3 regions of the Advenella sp. EE-W14 genome follow, and region 2 is predicted to be linked to each of the others. Evidence: predicted binding sites of a transcription regulator. Region 2 holds the regulator's gene; each other region holds the start of a gene.
The links. The regulator NrdR, encoded in region 2, represses ribonucleotide reductase genes. The targets are predictions, from matches to a motif close to CACNANATNTNGTG.
Positions count from the first base shown of each region.

Region 1: the regulator NrdR is predicted to act here: its motif matches at 1,452-1,465, upstream of nrdA (class 1a ribonucleoside-diphosphate reductase subunit alpha).
Region 3: the regulator NrdR is predicted to act here: its motif matches at 1,469-1,482, upstream of HCX92_RS00995 (ribonucleoside triphosphate reductase).

Region 1 is NZ_JAAVNG010000009.1:314,923-318,160, forward strand. Features, by position in the region: gene nrdA (class 1a ribonucleoside-diphosphate reductase subunit alpha) at 1-1,267, opposite strand, end outside; gene dusA (tRNA dihydrouridine(20/20a) synthase DusA) at 1,599-2,639, opposite strand; gene HCX92_RS08780 (ClcB-like voltage-gated chloride channel protein) at 2,620-3,238, opposite strand, start outside.
Region 2 is NZ_JAAVNG010000006.1:351,710-354,947, reverse strand. Features, by position in the region: gene HCX92_RS04030 (riboflavin synthase) at 1-487, opposite strand, end outside; gene ribD (bifunctional diaminohydroxyphosphoribosylaminopyrimidine deaminase/5-amino-6-(5-phosphoribosylamino)uracil reductase RibD) at 506-1,636, opposite strand; gene nrdR (transcriptional regulator NrdR) at 1,650-2,129, opposite strand; gene glyA (serine hydroxymethyltransferase) at 2,186-3,238, opposite strand, start outside.
Region 3 is NZ_JAAVNG010000004.1:14,383-17,620, forward strand. Features, by position in the region: gene HCX92_RS00995 (ribonucleoside triphosphate reductase) at 1-1,443, opposite strand, end outside; gene HCX92_RS01000 (hypothetical protein) at 1,682-2,101, shown strand; gene HCX92_RS01005 (contact-dependent growth inhibition system immunity protein) at 2,406-2,705, opposite strand; partial or broken gene HCX92_RS01010 (RNase A-like domain-containing protein) at 2,712-3,238, opposite strand, start outside.

The DNA.
Region 1 (3,238 bases), on a different contig from region 2:
GCGTATTGCAATGGTCGACGTTCTGGATATAAATACGGCCTGTCCCTGCCCGTTCCTGCATCATCAGAGAAAAAAGGTCAACCGCCTTTACCTTGCGCTTGCGGATGTCCGGATCGTTTTCGTATTGCTGATACAAAGTTTCAAAACGGTTCTGGTCTTCGAAGAAAGCATCATACAGACCCGGCACATCAGAGGGAGAAAACAGCGTGATATCGCCACCCTTGATCAGGCGCTGGTACATAAGGCGGTTGATTTGCACACCGTAATCCATATGGCGTACCCGGTTTTCTTCCACACCGCGGTTATTTTTGAGCACCAGCAAAGATTCCACTTCAAGGTGCCAAATAGGGTAAAACAAGGTTGCCGCACCACCGCGCACACCGCCCTGCGAGCAGCACTTAACGGCCGTCTGGAAGTGTTTATAGAATGGAATGCAGCCGGTATGTTTGGCTTCACCACCACGAATGGTGCTGCCCACCGCGCGGATACGACCCGCATTAATGCCAATACCGGCCCGTTGCGATACGTACCGCACAATTGCGCTGGTGGTGGCATTGATGGAATCCAGGCTGTCACCACATTCAATCAGCACGCAGGAGCTGAACTGGCGTGTAGGCGTGCGAACACCCGACATAATAGGAGTTGGCAGGGAAATCTTGAAGGTGGAAATAGCGTCATAAAAGCCTTTCACATACTGCAAGCGGGTTTCTTTGGGGTATTTGGAAAACAGGCAAAGCGCAACCAGAATATACAGGAACTGGGGACTCTCATAGATTTCCTGGGTGACCCGGTTTTGGACCAGGTATTTGCCTTCCAGCTGTTTGACTGCAGCATAGGAAAAGGACATATCACGCCAGTGATCAATATAGGAATCGACTTCGTCCAGCTCTTCTTTGGTGTAATCCTGCAGAATATGGGCATCATATTTACCCATATCCACCATTTTACTGACGTGATCGTACAGCTTGGGGGGATCAAACTGACCAAATGCGATTTTGCGCAAATGGAAAATAGCCAAGCGAGCAGCCAAATACTGGTAATCGGGCGATTCTTCAGAAATCAGATCTGCGGCCGCCTTGATGATGGTTTCATGAATATCATCGGTACGGATGCCATCATAAAACTGGATATGGGAGCGCAACTCGACCTGAGAGACAGAAACATGATCCAAGCCTTCAGCAGCCCATGCGACAACACGGTGAATTTTATCCAGATTCAGGGGTTCTTTTTCCCCGCTACGTTTGGTGACTAAGAGGTTCTTGTTCATGTATTTACCCGAAAAAATATTAACAACACTTCCCGCTTATCAACCTGCCTGCCACAGGAATGTAAACGGTTTCTTTGGAATGGATTTATTAAAATAAAACAGCCATCTTCATTGTATTCGATGAAAAACAGTAAAGACAGCTATTGGAAAAAATTCTACATTTAGTAAGGGCTCAAGGCCGAACCACAATATATAGTAACTTGGTGACAATATCAAGCGCAAAAAACCCGCCTGAAAACCTTATTGTGCTCTACAATCAATTGATAAAACAGCCAATTTTCCCCATGCCAGACAACAGATTTTTTTATAAAAAATTACAATTTTTGTTGGTTCACGCCACAGTTTGACTGTTTGCCAACTGGTCAAAAGCCTGCTTAAGCAAAGCAGGATCATTGTTGGCCAACAGGTGATGATCAGACAAAGTGCGACGCCACAGGCGCGATCCTTTCTGACCATTGACCAGCCCCAGCATGGGCTTGACGAGCAAGCGCATGGGCACCCCGTTCTCCAGCTCTTGGCTGACATAAGCCATCATGCTTTCAACAATAGCCTCATTGGAAAGAACCTCAACATCAGGCCATAACAATTGGCTGGCCTCGCGCAACAGATAAGGTTCGTGCCAGGCGGCCCGCCCTATCATAACACCATCAAACTCATTGGCCCTGGCCTGCATTTGCCGTACATCGTTGAGCCCACCGTTCAGAATGAACAGGGCATCGGGAAAGTCCCGCTTGAGCCTGGCAACCACATCATAACGCAAGGGCGGGATTTCCCGGTTATCTTTGGGTGATAAACCTTTTAACACGGCATTGCGGGCATGGGTTACAAAAACCCTGCAACCCGTATGATAAATTTCTCCAACAAAATCACGCACAAAAGCATAAGACTCATCGTAATCAAGCCCCAGACGATGCTTGACGGTGACGGGCAGATCAACGGCATCCTGCATGGCCTTCATACAATCAGCCACCAATTTGGGCTCGGCCATTAAACAGGCACCAAAAGACCCTTTTTGTACCCGCTCGGAAGGACAGCCGCAATTTAGATTGATTTCATCATAGCCCCATTCCTGCCCCAGTCGGGCACAGTGCGCCAGTTCATGTGGCTCGCTACCGCCCAGTTGCAAGGCAACGGGATGCTCTTGCTCATTAAATCGCAAGTGTCTGGCAATATCCCCATAAATCAGCGCCCCCGTGGTAATCATTTCGGTATACAGCAGCGCCTTGGGAGCCAAAAGACGATGAAAGAAGCGGCAATGACGGTCCGTGACATCAATCATGGGTGCAACCGACAATCGCCATGGCGCATCGGCACGGTGGTAAAGCCCGCCAGGCGCCCCATTTTCCTGCTGTTTATTTTCGACGATCGTCATACAATTTTCTCGCTCTTACATCCAAAATAGCGTCACTGCTGGCATCCAGCAATCTTTTCAATTCATTCAGTTTTTTCAGCACATCCGACTTATAAACCACACCCAGCAATACTGGCCTCTCATCCATACTCAAGACTGGCAAGCGTTCACCGTTGAAGGCTTCAAAATAGTCCTGTACTTCATCCAGCGTCATATCCGGTTTCAGCGCGGTCAAATAGGAACGATTAACCAGCTCTCCGGATAAAGGTGCCTTCAGATCATTGCCCGACAACAGAAAGCTGCTGATGTCCTTATGCGCAATAACACCCTGGTATTCGTTCATTTCATTAACCACATAAATGAAACGAACACCATATTCAATAAACATGTCCAAGGCATCTTGCACCGTTTGATGATGTTTAATGACTGTGCTGACCGGGCTAACCAGACTGGCCAACCTGAGTCGTCGCAGACTATGACGCAGCTGCAAGTCTTTGTCACGCGACTCGGTAACCGCATACATGACTGCACCCGCAATGGATCGGGAGGTGAAATATGAAAATACACAAGCCAGCATCAGGGGCAGTATTATAGTATAACTGTGCGTCATTTCAAAAATC
Region 2 (3,238 bases):
TGATCAGACAACCACTGTCATTATCAGTCACGCTGTTTACCGTCAGACTAATCCCATTTACGGTGATCGAACCCTTATAAGCCAGGAATTTGGCCAGTTCCATCGGCACCTGGATCTTAAGCTCATGAGACTCACCCACAGCATCAAACGACACCACCGTACCCAAGCCGTCCACATGGCCGGACACAATATGCCCGTCCAGGGAGTCTCCCATTTTAAGGGCATGTTCAAGGTTGACTTCCCCCACGGCATCCAGCCCAACCGTGCGGTTCAGACTTTCGCGGGAAACATCCACTTCAAATTCCTGCCCGGCAAATTTCACCACTGTCATGCAGGCGCCCTGAATCGCAATGGAATCGCCCAATTTGGTCTGCTCCATATTGAATCCGGGCGCATGGATGGTTAAATGCACGCCATCCTGACCCGTGCTTCCCAAGGGTTCAACATTTGTGATTTTGCCCACAGCAGCAACAATTCCGGTAAACATATTTTTTCCTTGATGGTTCTAGTTATGTACAACGCTGTTCAAAAGCATATTCCAGCGGTTTTGCAAACGCGCACGCAAACGCAAATCGGGCGTAACGGTTTGGGTTTCAAAAAAATCAAACTGATAAGCCTGATCCAGTTCACTCAAGACAGGCAAACGAAACAGGCCCTGAGCATCACCCAGTATTTTAGGAGCCATGTACAGCAACAGCTCATCCAGCAAACCTGCCTGTAACAAGGCTCCGTTCAGGCCTGGCCCTGCCTCTACGTGCACTTCATTGATTTGCTGTTTTCCCATCCAGGCCAGCACGGCATCCAAATCCACATGACCATTTTTTTCAGGCATGACAATAAGCTGCACATTTTTGGCCAGCAGACGCGCCGCCTTGGCTTCATCAAGATGAGTCGTAAACACCCACACCGGTTCACCATTGAAGATTCGCGCGGTTTCCGGTACGGCAAAGCGGCTGTCAATAATGGCGCGAACAGGCTGGCGCGGGGTTGCCAGGGAGCGCACGGTCATGAGCGGATCATCGTGCAAAACGGTGCCCAAGCCGGTTAACACCACACAGCTTCTGGCACGCCAATAATGACCGTCGGCACGCGCCGCGGCACTGGTAATCCACTGTGACTGACCATTGTACAAAGCCATACGCCCGTCCAGGGACGAGGCCAGCTTGGTCCACACCCATGGACGACCGTTTAACATACGAGAAATGAATCCCGGATTCAGGGCCAGTGCCTGTTCGGACAGCAGATTGCAGCGTACTTCAATACCCGCTTCCTGCAGTTTGGCAATCCCTCGGCCTCCCACCAATGGATTGGGGTCTGCCATGGCAATCACCACCCTGGCGGGCTTGGCGGCAATGATGGCATCCACACAAGGTGGGGTTTTACCATAATGGCTGCAAGGCTCCAGAGTGACGTAAAAAGTACTGCCTGCCAGCTCATGCCGGTTTTCCCGTGCATGCTGGATGGCACACACTTCGGCATGCGGCCCACCTGCTTTTTGAGTAGCCCCCTGCCCCAGCAATTGCCGGTTTTTAACAATGACACAACCCACCCGCGGATTGGGGGTAGTTACAAACATGACTGAAGCCGCTTGCTCCAGTGCCTTGCTCATCCAGTAAAAGTCATCAGGCTGGCTCAAAACAGATCCTTTCCTATTTCTTTTCCAGCTTACCGGCATTGACCGGCATCTGCATTTCCTGAATGGCCTTCACAAACTCGCCAATATCCTCAAAGCTTTTATACACTGAGGCAAAACGCACATAGGCCACCTGGTCCAGTTGTTTGAGTTCATTCATGACCAGTTCCCCAATATGCCCAGTGGAAACTTCCTTGCCCGGCGTGTTCCGCAAGGCTTCCTGGATACGGGCAACAGCGGCCTCAAGGGCTTCGGTGGAGACCGGCCGTTTGCGCAAGGCCAGCTTTAAACTGGCATGCAATTTTTTAATATCAAACTCTACGCGCGTTCCGTTTCTTTTGACAATGATTGGCATGGTCAGCTCAACCCGCTCATACGTGGTAAAACGCCGGTCGCAATCCAGACAGCGACGGCGTCGGCGTATGGTATCACCATCCTCGGAAACCCGGGAATCCACCACCTGGGTTTCTGAATGAGCACAGAACGGACATTTCATTTGAACGAAACCTTAAAGTAAAACGCCTGCCGGAGCAGGCGTTGCTGGTTAGCAACTTATTTGTAAACCGGGAACTGTGCGGTTAACTGATTGACCTTTTCACGGACCGCTGCAATATTGGCAGGATCACGTGGGTTGTCCAGGATATCGGCAATCAGGTTGGCCGTCAGCTCGGCTTCTTTTTCGGTAAAACCGCGTGTGGTCATGGCCGGTGTACCCAAACGGATACCGCTGGTCACGAATGGTTTTTCAGGGTCATTCGGAATTGCGTTTTTGTTGACCGTGATATGTGCTTCACCCAGAACGGCTTCGGCTTCTTTACCGGTAATGCCCTTGGCACGCAAGTCTACCAGCATGACGTGACTTTCAGTACGGCCGGACACAATACGCAAACCGCGTTTAACCAGGGTTTCGGCCAATACTTTGGCATTCAGGACAACCTGTTTGGCATAGTCCTTGAACTCGGGCGCCAGGGCTTCTTTAAAGGCCACGGCTTTACCGGCAATCACGTGCATTAACGGACCACCCTGGATACCTGGGAAGATCGCGGAATTGACGGCTTTTTCATGTTCGGCCTTCATCATGATGACGCCGCCACGTGGACCACGCAGTGATTTGTGGGTCGTGGACGTCACAAAATCGGCATGGGGCACAGGGTTGGGATATTGGCCACCGGCAACCAGACCGGCATAGTGGGCAATGTCAACCATGAACAGGGCACCATTGTCGTGGGCAATTTTAGACATGCGCTCGAAGTCGATACGCAATGAGTAGGCAGAAGCACCGGCCACAATCAATTTGGGCTTGTGTTCTTTGGCCAGCTGCTCTACCTGTGCGTAGTTCAGCTCTTCGTTTTCATCCAGGCCATAAGGAATGAAGTTATACAGTTTGCCCGAAGCGTTGACAGACGCACCGTGTGTAAGGTGACCACCTTCAGCCAGGCTCATGCCCAGAACGGTATCACCCGGTTTCAGGACGGCCATGTAAACACCCTGATTGGCTTGTGAACCAGAGTTGGGCTGAACGTTGGCAGCCTCGGCACCAAACAGTTCTTTCAGACGGTCAATGGCCAGCTGCTCGGCAATGTCCACAAACTCGCAACCGCCGTA
Region 3 (3,238 bases), on a different contig from region 2:
CGGCAGCTGGGAAGAGTTGGTGTAGTAGGGCATGTCCTGGGTGCCGGCCTGCAGAATGTCGGGGAAGCGTTTGCGGTCTTCTTTGGCAAAACGGTAGGTGGTGCCTTCGGCAGGGGTTGCCTCAAGGTTGTACATGTGGCCGGTTTCTTCCTGAAAGACCAGCATTTTGGCGCGGATATGATCCAGCAGGCGGATGGCGAAGTCATGCCCCCATTCAGACGTAATATCATGTTCGTCATGGGTGAAGTTGCGGATCATTTCATTAATGCCATTCACCCCCAGGGTTGAAAAGTGGTTGCGCAAAGTACCCAGGTAACGCTTGGTGTAGGGGAACAGACCGTTATCCATGTGTGTCTGGATTTCCGTGCGCTTCAGTTCCAGGCTGGTTTTGCCCAGTTCCATTAGTTCGTCCAGCCGCTTAAACAGGGCGGCTTCATTGCCGGCATATTGGTAGCCAAGGCGGGCGCAGTTAATGGTAACCACACCCAGGGAACCGGTTTGTTCTGCCGAGCCGAACAGGCCATTGCCCCGCTTGAGCAGTTCGCGCAGGTCCAGCTGCAGGCGACAGCACATGGAGCGGATCATATTGGGCTTGAGCTCGGAATTAATGAAGTTCTGGAAATAGGGCAGGCCGTATTTGGCGGTCATTTCAAACATCAGTTCAGCGTTGGGGCTGTGCCAGTCGAAGTCTTCGGTAATGTTATAGGTGGGAATCGGGAAGGTGAACACGCGGCCTTTCTCATCGCCCTGCATCATGATTTCAATATAGGCGCGGTTAATCATGTCCATTTCTTCCTGCAGGTCACCATAGTAAAACGGCATTTCCTTGCCAGCGATAAGGGGCGTTTGTTCACGCAGGTCTTCGGGGCAGACCCAGTCAAAAGTCAGGTTGGTGAAAGGGGTTTGTGTGCCCCAGCGTGAAGGCACGTTCAGGTTATAGATGAGTTCCTGCATGTATTGCCTGACGGTGGGGTAGTCAAGTTTGTCGACCCGGACATAGGGTGCCATGTAGGTGTCGAAAGAACTGAAGGCCTGGGCACCGGCCCATTCGTTTTGCAGGGTGCCCAGGAAGTTCACGATTTGCCCGATCGCGCTGGACATGTGCTTGGGCGGAGAAGATTCCACTTTGCCGGGAACACCATTCAGGCCTTCGTTCAGCAGGGTACGCAGGGACCAGCCAGCGCAGTAGCCTGAAAGCATGTCCAGGTCATGGATGTGCAAGTCAGCATCACGGTGGGCCTGGCCGACTTCGGGTGGATAAATGTGGTTAAGCCAGTAGGTGGCAATCATTTTGCCCGAAATGTTCAGAATCAGGCCGCCCAGCGAGTAACCCTGGTTGGCATTGGCGTTAACACGCCAGTCCGCTTGGCTGAGATATTCATCAATGCTGGTTTGGGCATTGATCAGGCTTTCCTGTGACATGCGTTTATCCTTGAAAACTATATATGGTGTTTGTATGGATATTAAACACAAGATATAGTTGTTTCAAGGGTGGGTTTGCAATAAAAGCGGATAGCTTGATCTGGATTAATCTTCTGCCGGATTCTGATTATATTTATTTAGCAGCGTGTTCTGAATAAACAGGTTTGTAAAAGAAATGTCATCTTATCAATTTAGACTAAAGCATTGTTTTTATAGTCAAAGGAAGGCCGTGTATCAACCCGTGCGACAGGGAGTTAGCATGAAACACAAAAATCATATGGTTTTTTTTCAAGTGTTTTTATTGATAAGTGCCTCTTTTGTGATTTCGAAGTTGACTTATGCACAAGAGCAATTGTTAACAAACAAAACACTGCATACAATACAAGGCTATGCTGTTGCCAGTTGTTTAACTGAGCAAGAAGACCCTATCCTTAAAGACCAAGGATATCGTTGGGCGGAAGCTATCATTCAATCTTCAAATAAATATGATTTTGAAATGGTTTTACCGGTTTTTGAGGCGGTGAAAAAAGAAATCCCTAACAATGATATGTATATGATAAGAGATGAGCTCAATCCACAGCAGGCAAAAGCCTTGCCTGTCTATTATTGCTATGATATTGTCTTGAAACCATCTGTGCAGTCTGCTATTTTCAACGCCTATACACGGTTGAAAAAATAACTTGAATATAAAAAAGGTCCATCAATCAACGGGGGCACGAAGCCATAATGCGATTTTTATTACTGTTTATCAGCTTGCTGGCCTTACAGGCGTGTACGCCCAACCAGGCCAAAGTCAGTTCCGTTCATTCAGATATCCCGGTAAAAATCAAGAATTCGCTTCAAGCCGCTCTTGGGTAATTTCAATTGCCTGCTTTTTTAGCCATGTTCAACTGTTAATCAAATCCGCTTATTATCTCAAAAAATGCTTAACTTAATGGCAGTGACGCGGGACGTGGGAACGAGGACGAGGATATCCAGAAATATTATTCAACCAAATCCGGATGGTGCTTTTTAATTATTTTCCTAACCAAATCAAAGAACTCACTTACAGGTTCAACAATAACATCTGGGGAAAACTGTTCTTCAAAAGCATTATCCAGGTCAGAGGAAAAATCGGCTTCGAATTGTGATAAATCATCCAACAATTTCCGTACAATACCAATGTTTTCACTTAAAACAAAATCTTCTATTGTCGCATCAAAACAAACTGACCCGGATACAACCTCGTAATCTTGATGAAAATACGCCCCCATCAAATATTTTAGTACTCCATACTCGCTCATAATAACCTACCATCTTGGAAATGCGGTCAATACATAATAGTCCATATCGTTGTATTTTTCTGCTTTAAGCACTACTCTAAATTTTGAGGTTGAAACTAACTCTGTTGCCCCTCTTTTAATGTAGACCCCAACTCTATATGAAACCACCCAATCAAACTCTAGTTTTGCTGTAAATCGACTGCTAGCCCAGTGCTTAATATAAATTTGATTAGTTTTTAACGCCTCTGAAATTGCTTGTTCTGCCACTCTCAGATTGTAAAAAGAACCAGCCGCAGAAAGCCGTGGAAAATCAGCTAAACGTCTCAATAATTCTTCTTTAGACTTGCCTACATGTTTATCAAGAGTATGCCCCCCTACCCTAGACCCGGCAATTGCCTCATGTTGAATAAGTCTTATTTTTCCTGACTGGATTGATGCAATTCTTGCAGCCCCAAAAACAGAGGCAAATCCCATTGGAACCAAAAGATCAACCCCTAGCCCAATGTTATTAGCAGTTTCTTTGTCAGCACCTAATTGTTCAGCTAATGAAGCGG